DNA from 4 places in the Lactobacillus sp. XV31L genome. Region 1 is predicted to be linked to each of the others. Evidence: predicted binding sites of a transcription regulator. Region 1 holds the regulator's gene; each other region holds the start of a gene.

Region 1 (3,834 bases):
TCTTGGTCCGGTCAACTAAGTCAGCAGTTAACTCATCAAACTTGGCCCGGGTTAGGTCAGCTTCAAGGTGCAAAGGACCAGCTTCACCAGCAGAAATAAACGGCAGCGAAATGTGGGTTGAAGAAACGCCAGACAGGTCCTTCTTAGCCTTTTCAGCGGCATCCTTAAGTCTTTGCAGAGCCATCTTGTCTTTGGCCAGATCTACCCCATTTTCATCTTTGAAGTTCTTGATTAACCAGTCGATAATCTTGTTGTCAAAGTCGTCCCCACCAAGATTAGTGTCACCATTAGTAGATAGCACTTGGAAGACGCCATCGCCTAATTGCAAAACAGAGACATCGAAGGTACCACCACCAAGGTCGTAAACCAAAACTTTTTCATCTTCAGCTTCCTTGTCAAGGCCGTATGCCAAAGAAGAAGCGGTTGGCTCATTGATAATTCGTTTTACCTCAAGACCGGCAATCTTGCCTGCATCCTTAGTCGCTTGCCGTTGGGCATCGTTAAAGTAAGCTGGCACCGTGATAACAGCCTCAGTTACCTTTTCACCAAGATAATCTTCCGAAAACTTCTTAATGTATTGTAAAATCATTGCGGAAATTTCTTGAGGCGTATAAGCCTTGTCGCCAATCTTAACCTTATAGTCAGCTTCACCCATGTGACGCTTAATCGATGAGATCGTGTTCGGATTGGTGATTGCTTGCCGCTTGGCAACTTCACCAACCTGAATTTCGCCATCTTTAAAAGCAACTACAGATGGTGTAGTCCGATTACCTTCTGGGTTAGTAATGATTTTTGGTTCCTTGCCTTCAAGAACTGCAACTGCTGAGTTGGTTGTTCCTAGGTCAATACCGATAACTTTTGACATTGATAAACTTCCTTTCACTTATTGTGCAACAACAACCATTGCTGGTCTTAATGTTCGATCTTTGTACAAGTATCCTTTTTGTAAAACTTGGACAACATGGTCCTTTTGATCATCATTTTCTGCCTCAACTGTTTGAACAGCCTGGTGCAATGTCGGATCAAACTTGGCGCCCTTTGCCGCAATTTCGTTAATTCCATGGTCTTTCATGGCCTTAACTAGTGCATCCAAAGTCATTTGAACACCTTTTTTGAGTTGCTCTGCAGCCTTGTCCTCTACCTTAGTAGACAAGGCTCGTTCCAAGTTATCCATTGCAGGTAAGACATCCTTAGCCAAAGATTGCGACTCATATTTAATGAGCTGGGCCCGTTCATTATTGTAACGGTTTTGCATATTTTGCATCTCTGCCTGACTGCGCAAGAACTTATCTTCTAAGTCCTTGCTGTGCGCCTCAGCTTGCGCTAATTTAGCCGCCATTTTTTCCTGGGGTGATTTTTCTTGCTTAGTCTTATCAGGCTTGGCCTTATCTGTCTCTGACTTTTTAGGTGAGACTTCTGATTGGTGCCCCTGATCTTTCTTCATTTCTTTTTCGCTCGGAAACTTTTCCTTACTCACGGCTAACCTCCTTTATTTAAATCGACCGTAATATTCGAGCAGCTTCTTGGCCAATTCGTTTCTGAAATATTCCAGAAGACCAATTACTTGCGAATACGGCATGTTATTTGGGCCAAGCAAAGCAATTACGCCCTTACCATGTGAGCCAACGCTGTACTCTGCCGTAAGCAAACTATAATCTTTTAACAAGTCGTTGGATAATTCCGAGCCTAGGCTAACGCGGATTGGCTGTCGGTCGACACTGCTAGTATTTCGTTGATCAACCAAACTTGAAATCAAATCATTGTGGTCAATCAGTTCATAAAGCGATCGCAAGTTGGCAACATCGCTTAGTGTTGCACTATTCAACAAGTTAATCTGGCCATCAACATACATTTGCTCGCTAGCTGCATCATTAATTACATCTTCAACCAAGTCTAGCAATTCATCAGCATGTTCGCTGCTGAGCCTCTTGCCCAGGCCGCGATTAAGAAGAGCAGGTGTAACTTCGTTAAGCGTCTTGCCCACCAGCTCATCATTGATCATGCGTACAGCCTTTTCAATTTCATCACCATGGACATTGTATGGGAGACTGTATACTTGATTATGCACATTGCCGTCGCTTGTCACCAATATTGCCATGATTTGCCGACTAAACAGAGGAACAATGCGAAAACCAGTAATAGTTATGTCACTACTTTCTGGTCCCTCCGCAAAGGCCGTATAGTTAGTCAAATCAGACAAAATCTTAGCTGCCTCTTGCACAATTTCATTCACTTGGTGAAATGGTTGGTCAAGCTGGTCCACAATCCTTTGGTATACGGAAGACGGAATTTGTAAGGGTTCAACTAGGTTGTCCAGATAGTAGCGGTAGCCATCAGTTGATGGCACCCGCCCACTGGACAGGTGTGTCTTTTCGATTAAGCCCTCATCTTCCAGAACAGCCATTTCATTACGAATAGTTGCACTTGAAACCTTGATCGGCAGTTGCTTCATCACAGTCTTTGATCCAACTGGATCATGTGTTTGCGTAAAATCGTTAATAATTGTTTTCAAAATTAATTCTTGACGTTCGGTCAACATAAATATCGCCCTCACTTTTAGCACTCATGCTTATCAGGTGCTAACAATTATTATGATACTAGTATTTAGCAGAATGTCAAGTTGAGTGCTAACTTTTTTAAAACAAAATTGCTCTTCTGGGTCTTGCTACCATAATAGTTTATTCTAACTGGGCAAAATAAGCCTTAATCTCTGCTTCGTCCTGCTTCATCTGTTTCTTCAACTCATCCAAGTTAGCAAACTTGATCTCTCCACGCGTGTACTGGTACCACTTGATAACCATATTTTGATCATAAGCCTCTTCATTAAAGCCAAAAAGATTTGATTCAATATAGATTTTTTGACCTTTGTGAATGGTTACGTTGTAGCCGACGCTAGTCATTGAATCATACCACTTGCCCTTGATCTTAGTTTTTGTAGCATAAACTCCTAACTTGGGAACAACCTTGTTGTCCTGCCAGACTAAATTGGCAGTTGGATAGCCCAACTTGTGGCCATTGCGCAAGCCATGGCCCACAGTCCCTGACATGACATAGGCCGCTCCCAGCAACTTGCTTGCCAGCGGCATATTGCCGCTTCTAATCGCCTTTTTAATCTCAGTTGATCCAATTTTTTGGCCATCATAGGACTGCTTGGGCACATCAATAATCTTAAAGCGTCCACGGGCAAAGTGGGGGAAATTTTGCATGTTGGCAATATCTTTAGGCCCGTAAGTATAATCAAAGCCCGCCACCACCGTATCTGCATGAAGCTTAATGATAATTTCATCAACAAATTCTTGGGCGGACAACTTGCTGAAGGAGTCATTAAAGTGCATTACCAGCAGATAATCAACACCCAGCTTGCGCATCTTATAAGCCTTTTCGTCCAGGCTATCAATATAAGAAACATCAGCCTTTTGGTACACCTCTTTGGGGTGACGGTCAAAAGTCATCACCATTAGCGGTAATTTTTCTTTTTTAGCAGCTTGCTGGGCCAGCGTTATTAATTGCTGGTGTCCGCGGTGAACGCCATCAAAAAAGCCAAGAGCTAAGACGGTTTTGTCCGGGATTAAATTTTCGTCAACCGGATAAGTTAAATGGATAATTTGCACGATAAAACCTTCATTTCACCTAATTATTTTGTAAGAGCATTAAATAAGGGCGATACTTGCTGCCATCTTTTTGATATATAGCCTTAACCCTTTTATTGTACCGTAATGCCAGGCTTTTTGCATTTGTTTCTAAGGCAAGAGCGACACCATTTTTTACCTTAAGCCATTGCTGGTCAGTCAAGTCTACTTGCTGGTATTCTCCAAAGAAAGCGTCAATGGGCTG
Region 2 (3,834 bases), on a different contig from region 1:
GAGTTTGACAAAGGCCAGGCGAGTTTTTTCACCGCCTGAAAGGCTGCCAATAATCTTGGTCCACGTGCTTGAAGGAAAGTTAAAGCCATTCAAAATACTCTTGATATCAGCCTGATAAGTATAACCGCCTTCTTCTTCGAAGCTGAACTGCATTTGGTCGTATTGCTTGAGCAAGGCCCGGTCTTCGGGATGGTCTGCAATTGACTGCTGCATCTGGGCCAGCTTTTTCCCCATGTTGATGATAGGAGCAAAAACACTCTCCATTTCATCCCAAATACTGTTCTCTTCGTTTAAGCCATTTTCCTGGGCAATGTAGCCAACAGCGGTATCCTTGTTAACAGTAAATTCTCCGTGCGTGGCCTCTTCTTCGCCAGTCATAATTTTGAGCAGGGTAGTCTTGCCTACCCCGTTTGGTCCTACTAATCCAATGCGTGCGTTTGCTGCAATTGAAAAATTGACGTGACTAAAGAGTGTGTTAGCCCCAAATTGTTTTTCTAAGTCGTGTCCTTGTGCAATTATCATATTTTTTCACCTAGTGACCATTTTAGCATACGAAAGGGAAAAGCTGGAATAGATTCCCAGCCTGCTCGCTGGTTTGTTGTTTTCCTATATTAAGTCAGGCATCCTTACTGGGTTACAATAATAAAGTCAATTATACAAGACCATAACATTATGATAAAATTTGATAGATTGTGAAAAAAATATTTGCATATCTTGCTAAAATGTAGGTAGAATAATACTGATTGATGAACAAATCACAAGAACAAATTTGGAGGCTCTTTAAAAAATGGAAAAAATAAAAATACCCACGGCAACGGCCAAACGGTTACCACTTTATTACCGTTATCTGATCATCTTGAATGAAGCGGGCAAAGAAAAAGTTTCTTCAACTGAATTATCAGAGGCAGTTCAGGTTGATAGTGCTTCGATTCGGCGCGACTTCTCATACTTTGGTGCTTTAGGCAAGCGTGGGTATGGTTATGATGTAAAGAGTTTGCTTTCCTTTTTTAAAAAGATTCTGAACCAGGATACTTTGACCAATGTGGCTCTGGTAGGTGTGGGCAACTTAGGTCATGCCCTGCTTAACTACAATTTTAAGCGTAGCAACAATATTCGCATTTCCTGTGCTTTTGATATAGATCCTAAAATTACGGGTAAAATTCTGAGCGGCGTTCCCGTTTATGAGATGAGCGAGCTCAAGACCCAGCTGAGTGACCAACAGATTTCAATTGCCATCCTCACCGTCCCGGCTGACACTGCCCAGAGCACTGCTGATGAAATGATTGAGTCTGGCATTAGGGGAATTATGAACTTCACGCCGATTAGACTTTCAGCGCCGACTGGCGTGCGGATTCAAAATGTTGACCTGGCCACCGAGCTCCAAACTCTGATCTACTTTCTTGACAGTGACAAAAGCAAATAGCAAGACCTTTTAAAAAACCGCCAATATTAAGAAAAAAGCAAATTAGCACTTTAACTAAAAAAGTGCTAATTTTTTCTTGCATTTTTAGCGCAAAGGGGTTATTATCTTAATTGTAAGTTAGCACTTGGCAAATATGAGTGCTAACAGTTGACAAAAAAATATTTCAATAATTAGGAGGGACAAACGTGTTACAACCAATAGGTGATCGCGTGATCGTTAAAGTTAAAGATGAAGAAGAAAAGACCGTAGGCGGAATCGTCCTTGCTTCTAATGCTAAACAAAAACCAACCGAGGGCGAAATTATCGCTGTTGGTGAAGGAACTTATGCTGAAAATGGCAACAAGATCCCAATGACTGTGAAGAAGGGTGACGTTGTTCTTTACGATAAGTACTCTGGCACTGACGTTAAGTATGATGGTGAGAAGTACTTAGTCCTTCATGAAAAAGACATTCTAGCAATCGTTAAGTAATTAGGGAGCAGATAAAATGGCAAAAGATATTAAATTTTCAGAGAAAGCAAGACGTTCTTTATTAAAGGGTGTTGATAAGTTAGCTGACACTGTTAAGGCCACAATTGGTCCTAAGGGCAGAAACGTTGTTTTGGAGCAATCTTACGGCAATCCAGACATCACTAACGATGGTGTGACTATTGCTAAGGCAATTGAACTTAAGGACCACTACGAGAACATGGGCGCCAAGTTGGTTGCCGAAGCTGCACAAAAGACCAATGATATTGCCGGTGACGGGACTACGACTGCAGTTGTATTAACCCAAGCAATTATCCGTGAAGGCATGAAGAATGTTACTGCCGGTGCCAACCCAGTGGGCGTTCGCCGCGGAATTGAGAAGGCCACTAAAGCCGTGACGGATGAATTGCACAAGATTAGCCACACGGTTTCATCCAAGGATCAAATTGCCCAAGTTGCTTCTGTTTCTTCAGCTTCCAAAGAAGTTGGCGACTTGATTGCTGACGCAATGGAGAAGGTGGGCAACGACGGTGTGATTACAATTGAAGATTCCCGTGGAATCGAAACTGAACTGTCTGTAGTTGAAGGGATGCAGTTTGATCGCGGTTACCTGTCACAATACATGGTAACTGACAACGACAAAATGGAAGCAGACTTGGATAATCCTTACGTTTTAATCACTGACAAGAAGATTTCCAACATTCAAGACATTTTGCCACTCTTGCAAGAAATTGTTCAACAAGGCAAGTCATTACTTATTATTGCTGACGATGTTTCGGGCGAAGCTCTGCCAACTCTGGTATTGAACAAGATCCGTGGAACCTTTAACGTTGTTGCTGTTAAGGCTCCAGGCTTTGGCGACCGGCGCAAGGAACAATTGCAAGATATTGCTGCTTTGACTGGTGGTACAGTTATTACGGAAGACTTAGGTCTTGAACTTAAGGACACCAAGATTGATCAATTAGGTCAAGCACGTCGTATCACCATTACCAAGGACTCCACAACTATTGTTGATGGTGCTGGTTCTGATGAAGCAATCAAAGATCGTGAAGATTCAATCAGAAAGCAGATTGAAGAAACCACTTCAGACTTTGACAAGAAGAAGCTGCAAGAACGCCTGGCCAAGTTAACTGGTGGCGTAGCAGTTATCCACGTTGGTGCCGCTACTGAAACTGAACTTAAGGAACGCCGTTACCGGATTGAAGACGCTTTGAATTCAACTCGGGCTGCCGTTGATGAAGGCTATGTTGCCGGTGGTGGTACTGCTTTGATCAATGTAATGGACGTTGTTAAGAACCTCAAAGGTGACAATAGCGATGAACAAACAGGTATCAACATTGTTCTCCATGCCTTGACTGCTCCAGTTCGCCAAATTGCTGAAAATGCTGGTGAAGATGGCTCAGTTATCTTGAACAAGCTGGAAGGCCAAGACAACGAAGTCGGCTACAACGCAGCTAACGGCAAGTGGGAGAACATGGTTAAGGCTGGTATTATCGACCCGACCAAGGTTACGCGGACTGCTTTGCAAAATGCTGCCTCAATTGCTGCCCTCTTGTTGACAACTGAAGCAGTTGTTGCTGAAATTCCTGAAGACAAGCCAGCTGCTGATCCAGCTGCGGGTGCAGGCGCTGGTGCTCCTGGCATGATGTAATTAAAAATCCCAATATTTAAAGGATCGCACACGTGCGGTCCTTTTTTGTTTTCCAGGTGCTTTAAACTGCATAGGAACAAGCTTGCTACCCTTGGTATAATTCCTATTTGCTTGTCATTGACTTGTTTTCATGGCAGTATATAAGCATGACTTTAGCAAAAACACATTATTGATACTGATATTGAAAGCGTATGAGCATGAAAATTTTAGTCACAGGCTTTGATCCCTTCGGAGAGGACAGGGTTAACCCAGCAATTGAGGCGGTTAAACGCCTGCCTAATGAAATTGCAGGT
Region 3 (3,834 bases), on a different contig from region 1:
CTGGCAGCAAGAAGTTGCTGGGAAAAATATTATCCAAGCAGAGCAGCTGACTCTGGGTGAACTGTCCAAGTACATGCAAGAAATCCGGACCTGGATGCCACAAAACATGGCAGACTTGGCACAAAATCTAACGGGAGAGTTGCTGCATCAAGTTAAGCCACTTTTAAAGTTAGGCTTAGACTACTTAAGCGTAGACCGGCAAGCTTCAACTCTGTCAACTGGGGAATTGCAGCGCATTCAACTAGGGCGAACATTGCGAACGGAAACAACGGGTGTTTTGTATGTGTTGGACGAACCGTCAGTTGGACTTCATCCTGATAACGTTGACGGACTAATTGATGTGTTTCATGAATTAGTCAACCAGGGTAATTCTTTAGTAGTGGTTGATCACGAAACTGCTATCATCAATGCCGCCGACTGGATTATTGAAATTGGACCAGGTTCTGGCAGTCAAGGCGGGCAAATTATTTCCCAGGGAATACCAGCTCAAGTTATTAAAAATAAGCATTCACTAATCGGCCCATACTTACAGGGCAATGCACCTTTGTATGTGCGCAAGCAAAAATCTAAAGACCAACTCTTTCAGCGAGGAGAAGTGGAGCTAACTGTCACTAAGCACTTTAACCTTAAAAATATCCATGCCCGCATTCCACTGGGCTGCTTAACTTCGGTTACAGGCTTTTCAGGAGCTGGTAAGACCAGCTTAATTCTTGATTCGCTATTGCCAGCTCTCAAAGCGCAAAAAGAAGGATATCCGGGTCCAAGCTGGGTAAAAGGATTAAATAATAGTGGGATTAAGAATGTGGTTAGCGTCGATTCTTCTCCTGTTGGCAAGAACCAGCGTTCAACTGTTGCGACCTACACCGACATTATGGACAACTTGCGCAAGCTATTTGCGCAGCAGCCCCTAGCAAAGAAATTAAAGTACCGACCAACGCACTTTTCATATAATAATAAGGAGGGAGCCTGTCCTGCTTGTGGCGGTAGTGGGGTAATTGCGCTTGATATCCAATACCTTCCCGATATGGTTGAAACATGTTCGGTCTGTGGTGGACGCCGCTATAATGAAGATGTATTGCGCGTTAAGTGGCATGGCTTAAGTATTGCAGACGTGCTGGACTATTCAGTTGATGAAGCTTTAACGCAGCATCTTTTTTCGGATCAGCCTAAAATCACCCAGACTGTCACGACTTTGCAGGATATGGGGCTAGGTTACTTACATTTAGGTGAGTCAACTCCAGCGCTGTCGGGTGGGGAGGCGCAAAGACTCAAGTTGACTAGCCATACCCATCGCCAGCAAAAAGGAAGTCTATTTGTTTTTGATGAACCAACGGTGGGACTTCACCCTCAGGATGTTCGTACGCTTTTACAAGTTTTACAGAAGCTGCTTGACCAGAAGGCGACAATTATCACGATCACGCATGATTTAGATATTATGGCCAACAGCGACTATATGATTGACCTGGGTCCCCGGGGAGGAGAACATGGTGGCCAAGTCGTTGCTGCTGGAAGTCCTGTGGATATTGTGGAAAAAGGTAGCGGACTGACTGCCAAATACTTGAGTGAACATGTTAAATCATTTCAAAAATAAAGAAGAAAAGTCTTGATTAAGGCATAGAGCCTGTAAAGCAAGGCTTTTTTAGTTGGTCAACAGAGACTATCGAGGTATCAAAAAATGTGGAAAAATCGAAGCAAAATTATTGCCCTCTGTGGATAACCTGCTATAATATTAAGTGTAAGCAATTAGCACTCAAAGCCATCGAGTGCTAATTGCAAATTAATAGCCTATAATAAGGGGTGTTGTATATGGCATATTTTGACAATGATTTTGATAATCTATTTAAGGAACTAAATGATACTTTCTTTAGTAATTCTAGTGAGCATGAGGGGGCGATCCCAATTCACTATGCAAGTAACATGAATCCTGCACCACAGTTTCGCCCAGGCGCTCAAGTACCAGAGCAAGCGCCAAAAGAAAAACCCATTGGCGTAGATTTAGTTGAGCAAGCCAAGAAGAACAAGTACGATCCGGTAATTGGGCGCGATGAACAAATTCAAGAAGTCATTGAGATTCTGAGCAGACGTAAAAAGAACAATCCGGTTCTAGTTGGTTCGGCAGGCGTTGGGAAGACGGCAATTGTTGAAGGCTTGGCCCAAAAAATAGCGCAAGGTGATGTGCCGGATAAAATGAAGGACAAGCACATCATTGCGGTTAACATTAATGATATGGTCGCTGGTTCTAGCTTACGGGGCAGCTTTGAAGAGCGCTTAAAGGGCGTGATTGACAAAGCCAAGAAGGATCCCAACATTATTTTGTTTATTGATGAACTCCACAACATAGTTGGTGCGGGCTCAACTGATTCTGAAAATAATAATGGCGATGCTGCCAATATTTTGAAACCAGCACTAGCTAATGGCAACTTAAACCTCATTGGTGCAACAACTACTGGTGAATACCGCAAAATCGAAAATGATTCAGCCTTAGCACGCCGGTTCCAGCCAGTGCAAGTTCCAGAGCCCTCTGCTGCGGTTACAGTTCAGATTCTAAAAGGCTTGAAGAATAAGTATGAAGACTACCACCATGTTAAATATAGTGACGACGCTTTACGCCTGGCGGTTGAATTGTCTCAGCGCTACATTCAAGGTCGCTATTTACCAGACAAGGCCATTGACTTGATGGATGAGGCTGGTGCCAAGAAGGGACTTGATACTGTACCAAGAGATGTGGTTAGTTTAAACAAGCGGATTAAGAAACTTGAAGAAGAGAAAAAGGATGCGGTTAAGCAGGAAGACTATAGCAAGGCCAACGAACTGAAAAAGCAAATTGAAAATCTGCAGGACAAGGTTGACCATGCTGATGATGCAGCAACTCCGCGAGTTACCGATCAAGACATCTATGCTTTGATTGAAGCCAAGACGAAGATTCCAATGAGTGAACTGCACGCAAGTGCTGGACAAAAGAATCAAGACTTAGCCGCTAAACTAAAGAAGGCGGTTATTGACCAGAATAACGCAGTTGATGTTATTACTGATGCAATTGCGCGCAAGCAAGTCTTCAAGGACAACGACCGGCCAACTGGGACCTTCTTGTTGACTGGTCCAACCGGTGTGGGTAAGACAGAACTTGCCAAGCAATTAGCGATTCAGCTATTTGGCGGTGAAAATCACTTGATCCGGCTTGATATGTCCGAATACCAAGACCAGATGGCAGTCAACAAGTTGATAGGTTCGGCTCCTGGCTATGTTGGATATGGTGAAGGTGGACAGTTAACTGAAAAGGTGCGCCACCAACCGTATAGCTTGATTTTATTTGACGAAATTGAGAAAGCCAACCCACAAGTTTTCAATGCCCTGCTTCAGATCATGGATGATGGTCGACTGACCGATGCACAAGGAAGGACCGTCTCATTCAAGGACACTATTTTAATCATGACCTCGAATGCAGGATATTCTGATAAGCTCCTCAAAGAGGGCATAGTGGACCATGATAAACTGGTCAATGCACTTGAAGCTTACTTTAGACCTGAATTTTTGAATCGGTTGGATGCAATTGTTCCATTTAATTCGCTGTCCAAGGCTGATATGGGTAAGATTATTGACCTATACTTGAAGAAGATGGAGCGCGTACTGGCCAAAAAAGAAGTTAAAGTCGAAGTATCACCAGAAGCTAAGGCTTACTTGGCTGACAAGGGGTATGACAAGGAGTTTGGTGCGCGGCCACTGCGCCGGGTAGTTGAACAAGACCTTGAGACGCCAATTGCCAAATTGTTGATGAAGAAGCCAGCTACTAAGTCAATTAAGTTCACGGCAGATGGCCAGCATGTATACTTAAAC
Region 4 (3,834 bases), on a different contig from region 1:
TTTTGTATGATGACGACGTTCTAGGCAACGATGCCACGAAAAATACTTTTACTGACCTTGGCTTTGTTGAGGCTAATAATAATTTATTCAATGACACTGTGATCAATAATATTTTTTTGGGTCGAATGCCAACTGAAGAAGAACTGCAATATTGTGAACAGTTACTTAGTTCGAAAATTTTGCAGGCAACTGATTCAACTACGCTTTCAAGTGGTGAAATTAGACGAGTTTTACTCTTGCGCGGATTGATGTCAGGTAAGAGTAAACTAATTTTTGATGAGCCGACTGCTAATTTAGATAAAAAGACCAGTGCAGTCTTTTGGCAAATGCTAAATAATTGGTTTAATGAAACGCAAGGGACACTGATTGTCGTTTCACATACATTAGATCGAAGTGAATTGCAAAAGTTTGATCAAGTACTAGATTTTAATCAATTGATTAAAGCATAAATAATCAAGGATACTTTGGAAATAAAGACTTCCAATGAGGTAGACGAGTTGTTAAAATGTTGTAATTTACATTTAGTAAACTAGAGTAAAAATAATATAATATATAAAGTAGAAAGAGTCTGAGGGAAACTATTATCCAGACCGACAAAAAAAGACGTTGAACACAACGTCTTTTTTTGTATAAATTTTTCCTTGGGCTTGAGATTACTTAAATTATACCACCGGCCGGCCAGAATGCTCAAGATCCTGTTCTTTGCCTATGCACCATTTATAGGTTGGTGGTCGAACAATAAAACCCTGAATTAGTCTCAACTTTGGAGTTCATATCTGTTGGAGCTTGCTTATATTTTAAGATTAGCCAGTAATCATGTCTTAAATAAAGTCTACTGCTTCGGCGCCGTATAAAATTAGTGCTATGCCAAGCGTAGTAGCCACTATAGATAAAAAGCCAGTTAAAACAAAGCTGTTTAAGCAAACCATGATTAAGCCTAGATAAAACAATATTTTTTTGCGTTTAGCCATTGCTGTCTCCCGTCTAGTTACATGATTTAAAAGTATATCATGATTGAATAATATATAAAACAAAAAATCCCAGCTTGGGGATTTTTTTCATCTATTAACTACTATTTAACTATTTTTTCTGGTTAACCATAATTTCGTCAATTAAGCCGTAATCTTTAGCTTCTTGGGCAGTCATGTAGTTGTCACGCTCGGTGTCCTTTTGGATCTTTTCAAGCGGCTGACCGGTTGTCTCATGCAAAATCTTATTAATCTTTTCGCGACTCTTCAAGATTTCGTTGGCAGCAATTTGAATATCGGTCTGTTGCCCTTGTGCACCACCCAGCGGCTGGTGAATGAGAACAGTGGAGTTTGGCAAGGCAAAACGTTTGCCCTTGGCCCCGGTCGTCAAGAGAATGGAAGCCATAGAAGCAGCCATGCCGATTGCAATTGTGGAAACGTCTGACTTGATAAAGTTCATAGTGTCCATGATTGCTAGACCAGAAGTGATTACACCACCAGGTGAATTAATGTACAGGGAGATGTCCTTGGTATTATCCTGGGCATCAAGGAACAATAATTGTGCAATGATGGAGTTGGCCATGTCATCGTTGATCTCACCACTAAGCATGATGATCCGGTCTTTCAACAACCGAGAGTATATATCGTAAGCACGTTCGCCACGGGCAGTTTGTTCAATAACTGTAGGTACAAGCATATTTCTACCTCCTAGATTTATGTTCAAAATTATTAGCACTCAGTTAAGTACAGTGCTAATTAAATCACTTACACCAAAGGCTGTCAATGAAAGTGTATTGATTTTGTATTCTTTGTTACAATGTTCTTATTATATAATATCAATATAGATTTTTAATTTTGGAGGAAATGTTTTGAAGCTTTTTAAGAAAATTGCAACGATTGCGATTACGCTGATGGGTGGCTTGTTAATCACAGCCAAACTGTCAGCTACTCCAGTTGCGGCAGATTCAGACGGCACCCAGCCCCAGAGTCAAAACAAGGAGGATTCAAATCAACCAGTAAATGATAATAACAATGCTGATACGAATAACTCTAATGATTCTAGTACTGTTGCAACCGATAATGGCGAGCAGCAGGATGCTGGTGACCAGCAAAAGCTAAAGAAAAAGAAACCTAAGCAGGTGGTCACTGGCTATGCGATGATGACCAAGGTTGCTGGTAACAAGAACTACAAGGTTTGGAAGTCCGTCACTAATGGTAAGGTTCACAAAAAGGTGGCTGACGGTATCAACTTTCAATACAGTCACATTCAGTCAGACCAACTGATTGAGACCAAGAAGCAACGTTATTGGCGTATTTACGTTAACGGCCGCGAAGTTGGTTATGTTAACGAAAAGTTCTTTGCCCGGAATCAAATTGCCGTACCCAAAACGGTTTCTCTGGTACGCAATGATAACTACACATTCACTACCCGCGATGCCATTTCATACGTAACTAACTACATGGGAACGGTGATCGACAGCCAAGACGCTCAAATTAAGGTTTCCAAAGAAAATATTGACTGTTCAAAACCTAAGACCTATAAGGTTAAATATACTTATGGCAAGGCCAAGGCAGTGGTTAAGGTGACAGTGAGAAAGAGTACCAAGGAAGGTATTGCTGACGTGAATGCAACTAATTCAATTTCAGCTCGTCCTGGTACTAACGACCACCAAGCTTGGAAGACCCACTACGGTTCTTCAATTAACTATATTAGTCCAACTGAATACACACCGGAAACAGAGAAGCACACATTAACTAGTGGCAACTTAACCTTGAAGACAAGACTGTATCAACCTGTCTTGCTCAGTGTGAAGGATCCAACCGATGATAACATTAACCGGGTTGGCCACATTCCCGAAGGCGTGACAGTATCGAATAACTGGGCTTACACGAGCTTACTCAGCCACACCAACCTGACCTCTGGTCATATTGTTGGTTACGACATGAACAAGATTACTAGTCCTTATAATGCTCAATTGATGCTTGACATGTCACAAAAAGACTTTAACAACTTTGCCAAGAACATTAAGGTTAGCCCATACATTCCAATTGGTCACGGCCAAGCGATGGGTGCCAGTGACAAGTACGTTTACGTTCTTAACAATGACAATACGTTAAAGCAAACCACTGATTCAATGGAATTAGTGCAGATCCGCAAGAGTGACTTGCAGATTAACAAGATTTGGACATTTAAGACTTGGATTGGTGATGAAAGCAATCCACGCTACTTCCAAAACGGCGTGATTGTTTCTGACAAGGAAATGTACATGGTTTACCATGACACCGACAATAACTGCTATGAATACTGGCAGCTGACTCGTACTGGTGATAACTGGTATCCAAAATTAGTCGGTAAGACTGATGGCAATTTTGTTAATAATAATTCACCTGTTCAAGGCTTTACCTACGACACTAAGAATAAGAACTACTACTTGGCCTTTAACGATCTGATCTTCAAGATTGATCGTGATGGCACGTTGAAAGATACTTACTCATTTGACACTGGTCGTGAAATTGAGGGTATGTCTGTTAGTGATGGCAAGTTGTACGTTAACTTGGCTCAGAGGGCAGAGCTCTTAGTAAGCATGAACATCAACTAAATAAAAACAAGATAAGTTTCGAAAAAAGTTTTCGAAGCTTTTTTTGTGAACCAGAATAAGCCTAATGAAGAAGGAGGCTGACCAAGTATTGACGGCCTCTTCTTGCTAGATAGGAGTTTAAGTGAATGGGGGGAAAGGGAGACAAGCAGGCTAAACTACAAAAGAAAAAAGCAAGAGCTTTAGCTCTTGTTTTTTTGTGCTTTTGCTTGGCATTCAGGACAAATGCCATAAATTTCCAAATGACTAGAAGAAGTGACGTAGCCCGT

The links. Region 1 encodes HrcA, which represses chaperone genes, less so after heat shock. Its sites were predicted from a motif close to TTAGCACTCNNNNNNNNNGAGTGCTAA; they were not measured.
Region 2: a site for HrcA is predicted at 1,541-1,567, ahead of groES (co-chaperone GroES). Genes of this name have one in related genera too.
Region 3: a site for HrcA is predicted at 1,744-1,770, ahead of AC2JF7_RS00970 (ATP-dependent Clp protease ATP-binding subunit). Genes of this name have one in related genera too.
Region 4: a site for HrcA is predicted at 1,698-1,724, ahead of clpP (ATP-dependent Clp endopeptidase proteolytic subunit ClpP). Genes of this name have one in related genera too.

What each region holds. Positions count from the first base shown of each region.
Region 1 covers NZ_JBWXGC010000002.1:9,568-13,401, forward strand. Annotated here, with positions in the region: gene dnaK (molecular chaperone DnaK) at 1-865, opposite strand, end outside; gene grpE (nucleotide exchange factor GrpE) at 884-1,477, opposite strand; gene hrcA (heat-inducible transcriptional repressor HrcA) at 1,490-2,539, opposite strand; gene ribF (riboflavin biosynthesis protein RibF) at 2,679-3,611, opposite strand; gene truB (tRNA pseudouridine(55) synthase TruB) at 3,631-3,834, opposite strand, start outside.
Region 2 covers NZ_JBWXGC010000009.1:13,420-17,253, reverse strand. Annotated here, with positions in the region: gene AC2JF7_RS06870 (ABC-F family ATP-binding cassette domain-containing protein) at 1-522, opposite strand, end outside; gene AC2JF7_RS06865 (redox-sensing transcriptional repressor Rex) at 788-1,423, shown strand; gene groES (co-chaperone GroES) at 1,609-1,893, shown strand; gene groL (chaperonin GroEL) at 1,910-3,541, shown strand; gene pcp (pyroglutamyl-peptidase I) at 3,739-3,834, shown strand, end outside.
Region 3 covers NZ_JBWXGC010000001.1:208,659-212,492, reverse strand. Annotated here, with positions in the region: gene AC2JF7_RS00975 (AAA family ATPase) at 1-1,591, shown strand, start outside; gene AC2JF7_RS00970 (ATP-dependent Clp protease ATP-binding subunit) at 1,807-3,834, shown strand, end outside.
Region 4 covers NZ_JBWXGC010000005.1:1,659-5,492, forward strand. Annotated here, with positions in the region: gene AC2JF7_RS04295 (ATP-binding cassette domain-containing protein) at 1-449, shown strand, start outside; gene AC2JF7_RS04300 (hypothetical protein) at 822-971, opposite strand; gene clpP (ATP-dependent Clp endopeptidase proteolytic subunit ClpP) at 1,081-1,665, opposite strand; gene AC2JF7_RS04310 (SH3-like domain-containing protein) at 1,838-3,568, shown strand; gene AC2JF7_RS04315 (Fur family transcriptional regulator) at 3,748-3,834, opposite strand, start outside.